Regions from separate parts of the Massilia sp. DWR3-1-1 genome, predicted to be linked through region 2. Evidence: predicted binding sites of a transcription regulator. Region 2 holds the regulator's gene; the other holds the start of a gene.

Region 1 (7,879 bases), on a different contig from region 2:
GTCGTCCATGGCCATGCGGGCAAAGGTTTCACGGATGTCGATGGCCGAGGCGAGCGGGTCGGGCTTGCCGTCCGGGCCTTCGGGATTGACATAAATGAGGCCCATCTGCACGGCGGCCAGGGGATTTTCCAGGTCGCGGCTGTGCGGCGCTTCGCTGTCGTCGTCCTTGACCAGCACGCCGTGGGGCGCGTCCACGCCGGGCGAGCCGGTGGCATAGCGCACGTCGCCGGCCAGCCATTTGTCTTCCCGGCCCCAGTACACATCCTGGTCCGGCTCCCACACATCCTGGCGGCCGCCGCCGAAGCCAAAGGTTTTAAAGCCCATGCTCTCGAGCGCCACGTTGCCCGTCAAGATGAACAGGTCGGCCCAGGAAATTTTCTCGCCGTATTTTTGCTTGATCGGCCACAGCAGGCGGCGCGCCTTGTCCAGGTTGACGTTGTCGGGCCAGCTGTTCAGTGGTGCAAAGCGCTGCTGGCCGCGGCCGGCGCCGCCGCGGCCGTCGCCGATGCGGTAGGTGCCGGCGCTGTGCCAGGCCATGCGCACGAACAGGCCGCCGTAATGGCCGAAGTCGGCCGGCCACCAGTCCTGCGAGTCCGTCATCAGGGCGGTCAGGTCACGCTTGAGCGCGGGCAGATCGAGGCTGTTGAAGGCCTCGGCATAATTGAAGTGCGCGCCCATCGGGTCGGACTTGGACGAGTGCTGATGCAGCAGGTCCAGGCGCAATTGCTGGGGCCACCAGTCGCGGTTGCTCGTGCCAACGCCGGCTGCGGCACTGAATGGACATTTTGCTGCGCTTGATTCGGTACTCATGGGTAAATCCTGTCTGTGCAAAAAAACGTGGTGATGGGAGTACGTCTACAAAGTATAGGAGGTTTGGCGCTTGCCGTGGATTGGTAATGCGTATCGGTGCGATAGCGTAATTTTCAAAGAAAAAGCGAGCCGATGTCGACGTTGCAAGGTAGCAGCAACGTCGTGCATGGCATCAGGCCCGCTTGCGCGCGCAGCCTGGACAGCACACAAATCCATGACATTTCTGACAGCTTTATGCACCAAATTGGTGTGGCGTACTAACAACTATACGGCCGATTATTACCGATAGTAACAATTTGTTTCCGTCAGGAATGTAAAATGGCGCTTCTCGCGGTCTTTGCATCACATCTACTCAGGAGCACTTTTCATGGGCTTTTTCGCCAACCTCAACATCGGCAAGCGTCTTGCCATCGGATTCGCGCTGGTACTGGCGCTCACCGTCGTGATTGCCGGCACGGGCGTCTGGCGCCTGCAGCAAATTTCGCACGACACGCACGTGGTGATGAGCGAGTCGCTGGCCAAGGAACGCCTGATCGTGCAGTGGTACACCCGTGTCTATGGCGCCGTGCGCCGCACCGCCGCGATCGTCAAGAGCAGCGATGCCTCGCTGGGCGCCTTCTTCAAGGACGACGCGGCGCTGACCACGCGCGAATCGGCCGAGCTGCTGGCCAAGATCGAGCCGCTCATCGTGGCGGGGCCGGAAAAGCAGTTGTTTGATCAGATCATGGGCCAACGCAAGGCGTATTCGCGCCTGCGCGACGCCGCCGTCAAGGCCAAGGCCGACGGCGACGCGGTGGAAGCGGACCGCGTCCTCGACAAGGAATTCATACCGATCTCGAATGCCTACCAGGAGTCGATCCGCGAACTCGTTGGCATGCAACACCGCAATATCGACGCCGCCGCCGCCGCCATCGCCACGGCCTCGAACGACAGCACCCGCCTGATCACCCTGCTGACACTGGGCGCCGTGCTGGTCGGTGCCGGCTTTTGCTGGCGCCTCGCCGTCGGCATCGTGCGCCCCATCCGCGCCGCCGTTGGCGTGGCAGAAACGGTCGCCGCCGGCGACCTGTCGCAGCACATCGACACGGCCGGCAAGGACGAAACGGGGGCCTTGCTGCGCGCCCTGCGCCACATGAACGACAGCCTGACCTCGATCGTCAGCGAAGTGCGCGGCGGCACCGACACGATCGCGCTGGCCTCGCAGGAAATCAGCGCCGGCAACCTCGACCTGTCCGATCGCACCGAGCAGCAGGCCAGCGCGCTGGAAGAAACTGCGGCCTCGATGGAAGAACTGACCACCACCGTGCGCCACAATGCCGACAATGCGCGCCAGGCCAATGTGCTGTCGATCGCCGCCGCCGACGTCGCCGTGCAGGGCGGCGCCGTGGTCAGCCAGGTGATCGACACCATGGGCGCCATCAGCGAAGCCTCGCGCAAGATCGTCGACATCATTGCCGTCATCGACGGCATCGCCTTCCAGACCAATATCCTGGCCCTGAACGCGGCGGTGGAAGCGGCCCGGGCCGGAGAACAGGGGCGCGGCTTCGCCGTCGTCGCCTCCGAAGTACGCACGCTGGCCCAGCGCTCGGCGGCGGCGGCGAAGGAAATCAAGGAGCTCATCGGCGCTTCGACCGAGCAGGTCGAAGCGGGTACCCTGCTGGTCGACCGGGCCGGCGCCACGATGGAGCAGGTCGTCACCAGCATCGGCCGCGTGACCGACATCATGGGCGAGATCACCAGCGCCAGCCAGGAACAGTCGGGCGGTATCGCCCAGGTCAACCAGGCCATCGGCCAGATGGACCAGGCGACCCAGCAGAACGCCGCCCTGGTCGAGCAATCGGCGGCGGCGGCGGCGGCGATGCAGGAGCAGGCCGCCAAGCTGGCCCAGGTGGTGAGCGTATTCAAGCTGGACCGCTCAATGGCGACGGCGGCGCCAGCGGCCCGCACGCGCCCGGCCGTGGCGGCGCCCAAAGCGCCGGCGCGCCTGGCGAAGGCGGCGGCAAGCGACGAGTGGGAACAGTTTTAGATCACCTTCATCGACAACGTCAGCCTGAACGCGGTTCCCGAACCGACCAGCCTGACCCTGCTGGCCATCGGCGCCGCCGGCCTGGCCGGCCGGCGTCGCCGCCAGGGCTGAGCCCGGGCCGGCAAGCGCGTCGCCCCACTTAAGTGCCTATCTGATTAGCTAAGTACGGGTGGTTTGCGCCGGATCAAACCGGAGATGGAAGCTGGCATGGCGCCGATGCAAACGTTTGCCTGAGCCCGGGTCCGCTTATGATAGCGGTGGTCCAGGCTTTATTGACATCAAGCACGCCGTCGTAGACACTTTCGCCGCGCCGATCAAACCGCCCCTGTTTTCTGCCGCCATCATCTATGCAAGCGACGCACTCCCCCACCGCCACCGCCACCGACCAGCGCCCGCCAGCGCCCGCCTGGGGCGGCGTGTTCGCCCTGTCGCTGGGCGCTTTCGCCCTGGTTGCGGCCGAGTTCATGCCCGTCAGCCTGCTCACGGCGATCGCCGCCGACCTGCGCGTGAGCGAAGGGCAAGCGGGCCAGTCCATCGCCGTCTCCGGCGCCTTCGCCCTGATCGCCAGCCTGGCGCTGTCGGCACTGGCCGGCGGCATCGACCGCAAGCGCCTGCTGCTGGCGCTGACCATGCTGATGATCGTCTCCGGCAGCGTGGCTGCGTTCGCGCCCGATTACGCCACCTTCATGGTCGGCCGCGCCTTCCTCGGCGTGGCCATCGGCGGCTTCTGGTCAATGTCGGCCGCCACCGCCATGCGCCTGGTGCCGGCCGCGCAGGTGCCGAAGGCGCTGGCCATCGTCAATGGCGGCAACGCGCTGGCCACGGTGGTGGCGGCGCCCCTGGGCAGCCTGCTGGGCGCGCTCGTCGGCTGGCGCGGCGCCTTCTTCTGCCTGGTGCCGGTGGCGCTGGTCGCGCTGGCGTGGAGCATGCTGAGCCTGCCGTCGATGCCGGCGAGCGCGCTGCGCAGCAGGCGCAGCATGCTCACCCTGCTCAAGAGCGGGCCTGTGGCGCTGGGGATGGTGGCGGTCAGCCTGTTTTTCATGGGCGAGTTCGCCCTGTTGACGTATTTGCGGCCCTTCCTCGACACGGTCACCCATGCCAGCGCGGCCACCACTGCGCTGATGCTGCTGCTCATCGGTGTCGCCGGTTTCATCGGCACGGTGCTGATCGGCGCGCTCGTCAAGCACCACCTGGTGCGCGCGCTCGTCGCCATCCCGCTGGTGATGGCAGCGCTCGGCCTTGCCCTGATCGCCTTCGGCAGTTCCACCCTGGCCACGGCCGCGCTGCTGGCCGTGTGGGGCCTGGTGGGAACGTCAGCGCCGGTACTGTGGTGGTCGTGGCTGGCGCGCACCCTGCCCGACGACGCCGAGACGGGCGGCGGCCTGATGGTGGCCGTGGTCCAGCTGGCCATCGCCACGGGCGCGGCCTTTGGCGGGCTGCTGTTCGACGCCCACGGCTACCAGGCCACCTTTGGCCTGTCCGCGCTGATCCTGCTCGTTGCCGCCGCGTTCGCCGCAGCCGCGGCGCCACGCGACCAGGAACGCCTGACAAAACCCGCCAGTGACTCTGCAGACAACAGCCGGGTGCACTAAGAACCTATCCCGGTAGGTCGGAGTCGCTGCTTGCGCGCCTGGCAACCGATGGCGGCGTTGCTCGTCTTCGCATGGCTCGCCATGCGTCATCCTCGCGCCTTGCCCTCGGCTGCCATGCATCGCAATCCGCTTCCTCCTACCTACCGGAATAGGTTCTAAGTGCCGACCGTTCGCAATCGGCCATAACCGGTCCTTCGTGACAGTCCGTGAATTTTTCATTGTGGCAGCCTGTTATGCTGGCTGAACGTTCGGATGCTGCTAAAAGTAGCCCTTATAGCATCTACAGACAACTTAAATTAATTCAGAATAAAAAGACACCATGAATATAACCAAGAAATTTATCGCCCAGAGCATGCTTGTTGGATTGGTCATTGCGGTGCTCGTCCTTGCTTATGAATATAATTTTGGCCCGATATCTGACAATTTTTGGATAAGAGGCATAGGCATCGGCATACTGTGCGGTTTTGCAACAGTCACTTTTTTATCGATGTGGAATAAAAAGAGTTGATGAGTGTCTGATTATGTTCGGCTCCTGCCCTTCGTGACAGTCTGCGATTTTTTGGCCCTCGCGACATAAATTCCAGACCAAGAGCCTGGCCCCTCGTCGAGCAAAGTCTGCTTAGGGTCGAAACCAGCCCATAGGCTTCGTCAACCGTTTTTTTCGTTATCAAAATGACAGGCTTGCAGAAGGACCGAATTCAAAGGGATGGACGCCCCCACCCGTATCGGCATCAGCTGTGCCAATGTGGACGTGTCAAGCAAGCACTTATCGATGGCAGCAGCGATCGCAATTTCACCGACGCGTAACTCAAGCGACGGATGGAGGAGATCGAAGCGAGCATCGATCGTTACCTGACCGAGCTCGACAGCGCCGACAGACACGAGCCCGGCGCCGCAAAATCGAAACAGGGGCGGCTGGTAGAGAAAATAGCGGCATTGAAATTGCAAGTGGCCTCGCTCAAGTAGGCGCACCCTCTGGTGAGGCCACATGCTTTGCGTGCCCAGGGCATGCCAGTGCGCTCAAAAATTGCCAGAACGCCAATCAAGTCCTGTCGCCGCGAGGGTGGGAACGGTCAGCGACATTGATGACCTATCCCGATACCAAATTCGAGCAACTACATCGAGCGCAGCATGCGCAAGCTGTCGATAAATTTTACAGCTAGAAAATTATATTCCGCATCGGAAATAAATATTCCACAAAATCAATGACTTAAATTGATGGCATGATTTGTGCCTAAGAGTTAAGAAATTCTTTGAACTACACTAAGGACTCACATGAAACTGGCAAATTATCTGACTGCGTTGGCTGTAGCCGCAACCTTGGTAGGCACTGCACACGCTTCCGTCATCGCTGTTATCGATACCTCTGGCAATACATCAGCAAATGCCACAATTGCGGCGGCAGCGGTGGGCGATACGATTTCTAACATCTCGGGCGCAACGCTTGCTGGAATGAGTTCTGCCACGTTGCTCTCTAAATACGATGCCTTGATCTTCTCTTGGTCCGGTTCGACCTACTCGCCCTCTTTTTGGAATACCTTGCGCGACTACGTTAGTGGTGGCGGTGGCGTCATTTTCGATGGCGCTCAAAATGCGAAGAGTGCCTTGACAGGTTCTGGGATCACGTTCGGGTCGGCTAGTTTTTCCGGCAACTTAAATGTTGTCGACCATAAATTTGTGTCGGAGTCGACTGTTTTTGCAGATAACTCGCACCTCGGTAACATTATTGCCAACGCAACTTGGAAAACTTTCATTTCCAGTGCAGCAGGAGCGAACGGCGTCTACGCCGATTTTGGCGCTGGCCACTTCATCGTCACGTCCACGGACTATTTTTACCACGCCAATAGCGACGCGGAACGGGCGTTCCTGACCGAGGAGGTCAAGTATGCAACTTCTGGAGCTGTGCCCGAGCCTGTTAGTTTGGCACTGGTGGGGCTTGGCCTCCTCGGTGTTGCTGTCGCACGCCGCAAGAAAGCGTAAATTCGCGAATGTAGCATCGAAAAAGCCTGCGAATGCAGGCTTTTTTTGTGTCTCTGTCTCGTGTCTCGCCCTGGAACAGCTTGTTACTTACCCCGAAGTCGACCGCGCGGCCCGCAGGGCGGTGGTGACGACGATGGCGACCCAGGCAAGGCTGGGTGATAAAAGGACACGCCGCACTGCTCATTGACGAGGTGCGCGACCTGGACGGCTATCGCATACCTTCAGTATTTCGTGCCGAACGTGCCTCCGTTCTGCCGTGGCTGGCTCGCGTTTGACATAATTCCAGTTCCCGTACGGGCCAAGCGTGGTCAAGCTGGCAATTTGATGAGCGGCCGCCTTGGGTCCAGGCTGTGTAAAAACGCAAAAACTTGAAATTTTCATGCGTAGGATAAGCCCTCCCGAACTCCTGAAAATCGCGCAGCGGCGGTGTCGCGGATCGCAGCGCATCGTCCGATCGATCACCGATCGCCCAAAGGCGGATAGCCACGCATCGATAATCGCGCGGCCCTCACCGGACTCTTGTTTGCCCTCAAGACCGGTACACCATGGGGGCGCCTGCCGCGCGAACTCGGCTGCGGCAGTGGCATGAGGTGCTGGCGTCGCCGCCATGAATGGCTGCCAGCAGGCGTCTGGCAGACGTATTCACAAGGCGATTCTGCGACGGCTGCGCGAGCATGACCAGATCATGGGGGATCGGGCTTGCGTTGACGCTGCAAGCTTACCTGCCCCTGCCGGAGGTGCGCCTGCGGGCCGAAACCCGACCGATCGCGGCAAACCCGGCTGCAATACCATCTGCGGGTCGATCAGCGTGCGCTCCCACTTAAGCCGTCACCTCGACGCCCTTCCAGAAAGCGATGTAACCGGCAATATTGCTCGCTGCGGACTTGGGATCGGGATAAAACCAGGCGGCATCCTTGTTGACCTTGCCACCGGCCTCGATGTCGTAGTAACTGGCCGTGCCTTTCCACGAACAGACGGTGGTCTTGTCGGAGGGTTTAAAAAACTGCATGTCCAGGGCGGACGGCGGAAAATAATGGTTGCCCTCGACGACCAGGGTGTCGTTCGAGTGGGCCAGGACTTGACCGTTCCAGGTGGCTTTCATGGGGTCTCCGAAGGTGGGTGAGATGCTGCGTCGGGAAGCTGCTGGCCGATTGTAGCAAGTCGGGCGCGGCCGTGCTGGCGCGTCCCGATCCGGGGCCTGCCCTGCCGCGGCTGCCCGGCTAGGCCGCCTGGCTGAGCATCGCCACGATTTTATCGACCGCCAGCAACGTGAGCATCTGGCCGGCGTCGCCGGCGTGCGATGTCACCACCGACGCCAGCAGCGGCGTGATGCCGATGAAAACGCTGCTGACGGGCGCGATAGCGGCCGCGGCGACCGCCGCGATGTCGCCCAGCCGCTCGACCAGCACGCCGAAGCGGCGCCCGCCCTCGCCCTGCAGCACCACCGTGAGCATGTGCTCGCGCTTGCCGC
Region 2 (7,879 bases):
TCACGACCTCACGCGCGCCAAGGTAATCTGATGACCGACCCTGTAACCGACACCATGCTCGATCACGTGCGCCGCGCCGCCGCCGTTCGCCTGCTCATTCTCGACGTCGACGGCGTGCTCACCGACGGCAGCCTGACTTACGGCGCCGACGGCGAAGTGACCAAGACCTTCAATGTGCTCGACGGCCTGGGCATCGAGCTGCTGCAGAAAACCGGCGTCGCCGTGGCCATCATCAGCGCGCGCAAGTCGCCGGTGGTGGTGCGCCGCGCCGCCGACCTGAAAATCGCCCACGTCTACCAGGGCACTCACGACAAGCGCATCGCCTTTGCCGAGGTGCTGGCGCTGACGGGCCTGTCGGCCGCGCAGTGCGGCTACATCGGCGACGACGTCATCGACCTGCCGCTGCTGCGCCAGGTGGGCTTTGCCGTGGCCGTGCCCAGCGGCCACCCGGAAGTGCAGCACCGCGTCCATTACGTCACCCGCGCCAACGGCGGGCGCGGCGCGGTGCGCGAAGTGTGCGACCTGATCATGCGCGCCCAGCACACCATCGATGCGGCGCTGGCGCCGTATTTCGCCTGACATGGCGCCCGCCCAGCACAGACGCACGGCGCACCGCTGGCAGGTCGGCGCCAGCATTGGCGCCGCCGTGCTGGTCGCGCTCGGCAGTTTCTGGCTGGTCCAGGTGATCAACCGGGGCGACTTCGCCAGCAGCGAGGTGTCGAAAAGCGAGCCTGACTACATCGTCGAGAATTTCAGCGTGGTCAAGATGACCGCCGATGGCAAGCCGCGCTACATCGTCGCCGGCGATAAGCTGACCCACCATCCCGACACCGACAGCGCCGACGTGCTGCGCCCGGTCGTGCAAAGCCTGTCGCCGCCGCTGCCGCCGATGACCATGACGAGCGCCACCGGCCGCATCGACCAGGTCAGGAACATCGTCGACATGCAGGGCGACGTCGTGGTCCTGCGTCCCGGCTCGCCGCACGGCCCGCGCCTGCGCCTGAAAACCGAGGCGCTCACCATCCTCACCGACGAAGACAAGCTACGCACCGATCTGGCCGTTGAAATGCTGCAGGATGCCACCGTCATCACCGGTGTCGGCATGCTGGCCGACCGCGCCGCCAGCCAGGTCGACCTGTACCACCGGGTCCACATCGTCTATCCGCCGAAGCGCTGATGATCTCCACCGAGCCGCCGAACCCTTACCGAACTGAAAGCCGAGAACCGACCATGAACATTCGCCTGCTGCTCTGCGCGCTGATCGCCGCCACCACCTTCGCTGCCGGCACGGCCTGCGCCGAACGGGCCGATTCGAGCAAGCCGACCGTCATCGACGCCGATTCGGCCACCGGCAACGACGTCACCCAGACCCGCACCCTGATCGGCAATGTCGTGCTGCAGCGGGGCACCCTGCTGATGAAGGCGGGGCGCGCCGTCGTCAAGAGCGACCCGGAGGGCTATGTCTACGCCACCTTCTATGCCGCCCCGGGCGGCCTGGCCACGTTCCGCCAGAAACGCGACGGCGCTGACGTCTGGGACGAGGGCGAGGCCGAGCGCATCGAGTACGACAACAAGCTTGAAATCGTCAAGATGTTCTCGAAGGCGAAAATCACCACCCTCGAAGGCAAGCGCAAGACCCAGGAAGTGCAGGGCCCGTACCTGTCCTACGACAGCCGCAAGGAAGTCTATTCGGTCGAGAACGACGTCAGCGGCACCAGCAAGGCCGGCTCGGGCCGCGTGCGCATGGTGATCGAGCCGAAGCAGCCGGCGGCAACGCCAGCGCCCGCCGCCGTGGCGCCGTCGACGCCTGTGCCACCGGCGAAAAAGCCATGATGGAAGCGAAATCCTGCGGCAGTACCCTGATCGTGCGCGGCCTGCAAAAAAGCTATGGCAAGCGGCTCGTCGTGCGCGACGTCTCGCTGCAGGTCGAGTGCGGCGAAGTGGTGGGCCTGCTGGGCCCCAACGGCGCCGGCAAGACCACCTCGTTCTACATGATCGTCGGCCTGGTGGCGTCCGACGCCGGCTCGATCGACATCAGCGGCGTCGACATCTCGAGCCTGCCGATCCACCGGCGCGCCATGCTGGGGCTGTCCTACCTGCCGCAGGAAGCGTCGGTATTTCGCAAGCTGACTGTGGAAGAAAACATCCGCGCCGTGCTCGAACTGCAAAAAGTCGACGGCAAGGCGCTGACCAAGGCGCAGATCAACGAGCGCCTCGACAGCCTCCTGGCCGACCTGCAGATCGACAAGCTGCGCGAGAACCAGGCCTTGTCGCTGTCGGGCGGCGAGCGGCGGCGCGTGGAAATCGCCCGCGCGCTGGCCACCAACCCCCGTTTCGTGCTGCTCGACGAACCGTTCGCCGGGGTCGACCCGATCGCCGTCATCGAGATCCAGCGCATCGTGCGCTTTTTGAAGGAGCGTGGCATCGGCGTGCTCATTACCGACCACAATGTGCGCGAAACGCTGGGCATCTGCGACCGCGCTTACATCATCAATCAGGGCGCCGTGCTGGCCTCCGGGCGCCCCGATGACATCATCGCCGACGAGTCGGTGCGGCGGGTCTATCTGGGCGAACACTTCCGCATGTAGGCCACTGACGAACCATGAAACAGTCCCTCCAACTACGCACGTCGCAGCACCTGGCGCTCACGCCGCAGCTGCAGCAGTCGATCCGCCTGCTGCAGTTGTCGACGCTCGAACTGCACCAGGAGCTCGAGCATCTGCTGTCCGACAATCCCCTGCTCGAGCGTCTCGACGACCCGCTCGACAACTCGGTACGCCTGCTGGCCGATGGCGCCGTCGGCGCCAGCGGCAACGCCGAAGCGCCGGAAGTGTCGAACCAGGATGCGCCGCCCAGCGCCGACGCGCCGGCGGCCGACAGCGGCGAGAACGTCGACATGGGCGGCGAGAGCGCCCAGGACACCAGCGGCGACGGCGAGGACTGGAGCGAAGCGTCGCGCAACAAGTCGCCCGACGACGAGGATTCGCGCCCGCAGATCGAGGCGACGGCCACCAGCCTGCGCGAGCACCTGTGTGAGCAGATGCGCCTGGCCATGCTCGAAGTGCGCGACCGCGCGCTGGTCGAACTGATGATCGACGCGCTCGACGACAATGGCTACCTGACCGAATCGCTCGACGACATCCTCGAGCGCATGCCGGCCGAACTCGAGATCGATCCGGACGAGCTGAAAACCGCCTTGTCGCTGCTGCAAAGTTTTGACCCGCCCGGCGTGGGCGCGCGCAACGCCGCCGAGTGCCTGGCGATCCAGATCCGGCGCATGGCGGGCGTGCCGCTGGTGACGCGCCGCATGGCCCTCGACATCGTCTGCAATCACCTGACCTGGTTCGCCCAGCGCGAATTTAACAAACTCAAAAAAGCCCTCGACTGCGATGACGAGGACCTGCGCGAAGCGCAAGCGGTAATCCGCCAGTGCAATCCGCACCCGGGCGCCGGCTTCGGCGCCGGCGCCTCCGACTACGTGGTGCCCGACGTCATCGTCAAGAAGGGCCGCGGCGGCTGGACCGTGAGCCTGAACAACGACGTCATGCCGCGCCTGCGCGTGAACAGCATGTACGCCAACCTGCTCAAGCAGGGCAAGGGCGAGAGCCAGATGGGCGCGCAGCTGCAGGAAGCGAAGTGGCTGATCAAAAATATGCGCCAGCGCTTCGACACAATTTTGCGCGTGGCCGAGGCCATCGTCGAGCGCCAGAGAAATTTCTTCTCGCACGGCGCAGTTGCCATGCGGCCACTTGTGCTGCGTGAAATTGCTGATACACTGGGCCTACACGAGAGCACTATCTCTCGGGTAACCACTCAAAAATACATGCTGACCCCGCATGGAATGTTTGAGTTGAAATATTTCTTTGGCAGCCACGTAGCGACCGACGCCGGCGGCGAAGCATCGTCGACAGCGATCCGGGCACTGATCGTGCAATTGACAGGAGCGGAAGACCCGAAGAACCCACTTTCAGACAGCAAGATCGCAGATATGCTGGGGGAACAGGGGATGGTCATTGCGCGCCGCACGGTGGCCAAATACCGTGAAGCGCTCAAGATTCCACCTGTCGCTCTCCGCAAGAATCTGTAGATCGTTTTTTCAGTGTTCCTCTACGTCCCGCTTTATGCGGCATGCATGAACAGGAAGCGACATCATCTAAGGAGTGTGTATGAATCTCACAATCAGCGGACATCATCTTGAAGTGACCCCAGCCATCCGTGACTACGTACAGAGCAAACTGGAACGCGTGCGGCGCCATTTTGACCAAGTGATCGACATTGCTGTCATTCTCACCGTCGATAATCTGACTGAAAAAGAAAAACGGCAGAAAGCCGAAATCAACCTCCGATTGCCGGGCAAGACCATCAACGTCAACGCCCTGTCGCACGACCTGTATGCCGCCGTCGACTGTCTCATCGACAAGCTCGACCGCCAGGTCATGAAATACAAATCCCAGATCCAGGACCACGACCACCAGGCCATCAAGCACCTGTCCGAGCAAGAACTCCCGGCCGCTGCCGCTTAAGGCCGACCAATTCGGATGAGGGCGCCGTCAAGGCGCCCTTGTCATTGGGGCGGCCGCTTGTGCGCGGGGCGACTGCTAAAATAGGCGTTTTATTCCAGTCCCCACGCCATGACCGACTTCGTCAAGACCCGCATCGCTGTGCGCACCGGCATCATCACGCTGGACCGCCCGCGCACCCTCAATTCGCTCTCGCTGGACATGATCCGCGCGCTCACCGATGCGCTGCTGGCCTGGCAGGACGACGCCGCGATCGACGCCGTGGTCCTGCGCAGCAGCACCGACAAGGCCTTGTGCGCGGGCGGCGACATCCGGTATTTTTACGATGTCGGCACCTTGCCCACCACGGGCGGCAGCGCGTCGCTGGAAGATTTTTTTACCGAGGAATACCGCCTCAACCACCTGATCCACTTTTACCCGAAAACCTATATCGCCCTGATGGACGGCGTCGTCATGGGCGGTGGCCTGGGCGTGTCGGAAGCGCACCGCGAGCGGGGCCTGCGGGTGGTCACCGACGGCAGCAAGTTGGCCATGCCTGAAGTAAACATCGGCCTGTTTCCCGACGTGGGCGGCAGTTATTTTCTCAGCCATGCGCCCGGCAGACTGGGCTACTACCTGGCTTTGACGGGCTTGACGGTGCGCGCCGCCGACGCCTTGTATTGCGGCCTGGCCGACACCTTCGTCACCCAGGCCACCATGCCGGCGCTGCTCGAACTGATTGAGCGCACGCCGGGCGCGCAATTGCGCGAGGCCGTCGCCGCCTTCGCCGCGCCGCTGCGCAGCACCGCCGGCGTCGCCCCGCTGGCAGACCAGCGCGCCGCCATCGACCGCCATTTCAGCTTGCCCACGATCGAAGCGATCATGGCCTCGCTGGAGAAGGATGACAGTGAGCCCATGCAAAAAGCCCTGGCCGCCATGCGCAAGCGCTCGCCGCTGCTGCTGAAAGTGACGCTGGAATTGTTAAATCGGGGAGCCACACTGGACCTCGCCGACTGCCTGCGCATGGAGCGCATCCTGGTGCGGCGTAATTTCGAGCATGGCGAAGTGCTCGAGGGCATCCGCGCGCTGGTGATCGACAAGGACAATGCGCCCCGCTGGAATCCGCCCACCCTCGACGCCGTCAGCGATGCCATGGTCGCGCAGTTTTTCGCCTCGCCGTGGCCGGCGCGCGCCCATCCCTTGCGCGATCTGGGCGTCTAAATCACCGGGCCTGCGCTACGCCTGCTCGCGGTGGCGCAGCACCACCCGTTCGGTGGGGCCGAAATACGCCGCCAGGCGCTCGGCCATGTACACCGAGCGGTGCTGGCCACCCGTGCAGCCCAGCGCCACCGTCAGGTAGCTGCGGTTGTCCGTCTTGAACGAGGGCAGCCATTTTTCGATGAACGCGCGGATGTCTTCCAACAGCTCGCTGGCGGCCGGCTGGGCATCGAGAAAGGCGATCACGGGGGCGTCCATGCCTGTCAAGGGACGCAGGGTAATGTCGTAATACGGGTTCGGCAGGGCGCGCACGTCGAACACGAAGTCGGCGTCGAGCGGCACGCCCAGCTTGAAGGCGAAGGACTCGAAAAACAGCGTCAGCGGCGCCCGTTCGAGGGCCACCAGCTCCTTGATCCAGGCGCGCAGTTTATTGGCCGACAAGTCCGAGGTGTCGATGACCAGTCCCAGTTGTTCGATGGCGGACAGGCGCTCGCGCTCTTCGGTGATGCATTCGATCAGGGTGCGCCGCGACGCCGGATTTTCCTGGGGGCGCAACTGGTGCGACAGCGGATGGCTGCGCCGCGTTTCCGAAAACCGCGCCACCAGCGAATGGGTATTCGAGGTGAGGAACATGACCTTGACGTCGTGCCCCTGGGCCTTCAGTTCGGCCACATTGACGGGCAATTCGACCAGCGACTCGGAGCTGCGCGCGTCGACGGCGACGGCCACGCTGGGCACGCCTTCGGCCAGCAGGGTATCGACCAGCGGCGCCAGCAAGGCGGGCGGCAGATTGTCGACGCAATAATAGCCGGCGTCTTCGAGAACGTTGAGGGCGACCGATTTACCGGAGCCTGAAATACCTGAAATGAGAACAATGCGCATGGGGCGATGATACCGCATGCGGGGCCGAAGTCGCAGCCAGGCCCCGATTTAATGCTCAGTGCGCTTGCTCAGGCGCCCGGGTCGGCGGCGCGCACCACCAGTTCGGCATAGCCGGTGGCGGGATCGAACTGGCGCGCCAAGTGCCAGCCCGGGGTGGGCGCGAGCAGCACTTCCGCCGTGGTGCGCACCAGGTTGCCATACACGACGTGGCCGCCAAACACGGCGCCAGCCGCGTCCGCCTCCGCCATGTGCAAATGGGCGCCCTCGGCGGTGATGGCGCCCGCCATCGAGACGATTTCGAAGTCGCCCGGCAGCAAGGTCGGCTGGGCCGCGCCCGCGAAGCGCAATTGCACATCGCGCAAGCTGCCCATGGCCGAGACGACGAAGGCGCCGCCCGCGCCGGCCGCCTCGAGCGCGCGCCGCAGGTCGGCGCCCGGCGCCAGTCGCATGGGCAGCAGGTCCATCAGTCGCCGCTCATCGCCTGGCGCTGGCGTTCCATGAATTCCTGCAAGGTGTCGATGCCACGCAATTGCAAGATCGTGTTGCGCACGGCCGCTTCGAGCAGCACGGCGATGTTGCGGCCGGCCGCCACGGGAATGACCACCTTGCGCACCGGCAAGCCGAGCACGTCTTCGGTGGGGAACAGGAAGGGCAGGCGCTCGGCTTCCTCTTCCAGCGCGCTGCGGCGCACCAGGTGCACGATCAGTTTCAGGCGCATCTTGCGGCGCACCGCCGTTTCGCCAAAAATGGCCTTGATGTCGAGCAGGCCCAGGCCCCGCACTTCCAGCAGGTTTTGCAGCAGGGGCGGGCAGCGGCCCTCGATCATGTTGGGCGCGATGCGGGAAAACTCGACGGCGTCGTCGGCCACCAGGCCATGGCTGCGCGAAATGAGTTCGAGCCCCAGTTCGCTTTTACCCAGCCCGGAGTCACCCGTGATGAGCACGCCCACGCCCAGCACGTCCATGAACACGCCGTGCATGATGATCCGTTGCGCCAGCTTTTTCGACAGGTACACGCGCAGGTAATCGATCACCTGGGCCGCCGGCAGCGGGGTGGAAAACAGGGGAATGTTCTGCTCGTCGCAGATGGCGAGGATGTCGGGCGGGGTGTCGAGCCCCTGGGCGATGATCAGGGCGGGCGGGCCGCCGGCGATCAGTTCGCCGATGACGTGGCTGCGCGAATTCGATTTGAGGCGGTGGTAATAGGTCAGTTCCTGGTGGCCGAAGACCTGGATGCGGCCCGGGTGGATCAGGTTCAGGTGGCCGACCTGGTCGGCGGCC

The links. Region 2 encodes sigma-54, which starts transcription at its own class of promoters, with help from an activator protein. Its sites were predicted from a motif close to TGGCANGNAANCTGCTTT; they were not measured.
Region 1: the regulator sigma-54 is predicted to act here: its motif matches at 5,648-5,665, upstream of ACP7EY_RS20250 (PEP-CTERM sorting domain-containing protein).

The regions. Positions count from the first base shown of each region.
Region 1 covers NZ_JAFCXL010000023.1:16,164-24,042, reverse strand. The annotation lists gene katG (catalase/peroxidase HPI) at 1-810, opposite strand, end outside; gene ACP7EY_RS20275 (methyl-accepting chemotaxis protein) at 1,178-2,836, shown strand; gene ACP7EY_RS20270 (PEP-CTERM sorting domain-containing protein) at 2,837-2,947, shown strand; gene ACP7EY_RS20265 (MFS transporter) at 3,184-4,428, shown strand; gene ACP7EY_RS20260 (hypothetical protein) at 4,748-4,936, shown strand; partial or broken gene ACP7EY_RS20255 (IS5/IS1182 family transposase) at 5,197-5,391, shown strand; gene ACP7EY_RS20250 (PEP-CTERM sorting domain-containing protein) at 5,704-6,408, shown strand; partial or broken gene ACP7EY_RS20245 (transposase) at 6,874-7,230, shown strand; gene ACP7EY_RS20240 (DUF427 domain-containing protein) at 7,229-7,510, opposite strand; gene ACP7EY_RS20235 (chemotaxis protein CheW) at 7,629-7,879, opposite strand, start outside.
Region 2 covers NZ_JAFCXL010000005.1:111,333-119,211, forward strand. The annotation lists gene ACP7EY_RS07050 (KpsF/GutQ family sugar-phosphate isomerase) at 1-31, shown strand, start outside; gene ACP7EY_RS07055 (KdsC family phosphatase) at 31-579, shown strand; gene lptC (LPS export ABC transporter periplasmic protein LptC) at 551-1,177, shown strand; gene lptA (lipopolysaccharide transport periplasmic protein LptA) at 1,231-1,833, shown strand; gene lptB (LPS export ABC transporter ATP-binding protein) at 1,833-2,588, shown strand; gene ACP7EY_RS07075 (RNA polymerase factor sigma-54) at 2,603-4,087, shown strand; gene hpf (ribosome hibernation-promoting factor, HPF/YfiA family) at 4,167-4,523, shown strand; gene ACP7EY_RS07085 (enoyl-CoA hydratase/isomerase family protein) at 4,632-5,720, shown strand; gene rapZ (RNase adapter RapZ) at 5,736-6,599, opposite strand; gene ACP7EY_RS07095 (PPC domain-containing DNA-binding protein) at 6,668-7,063, opposite strand; gene hprK (HPr(Ser) kinase/phosphatase) at 7,063-7,879, opposite strand, start outside.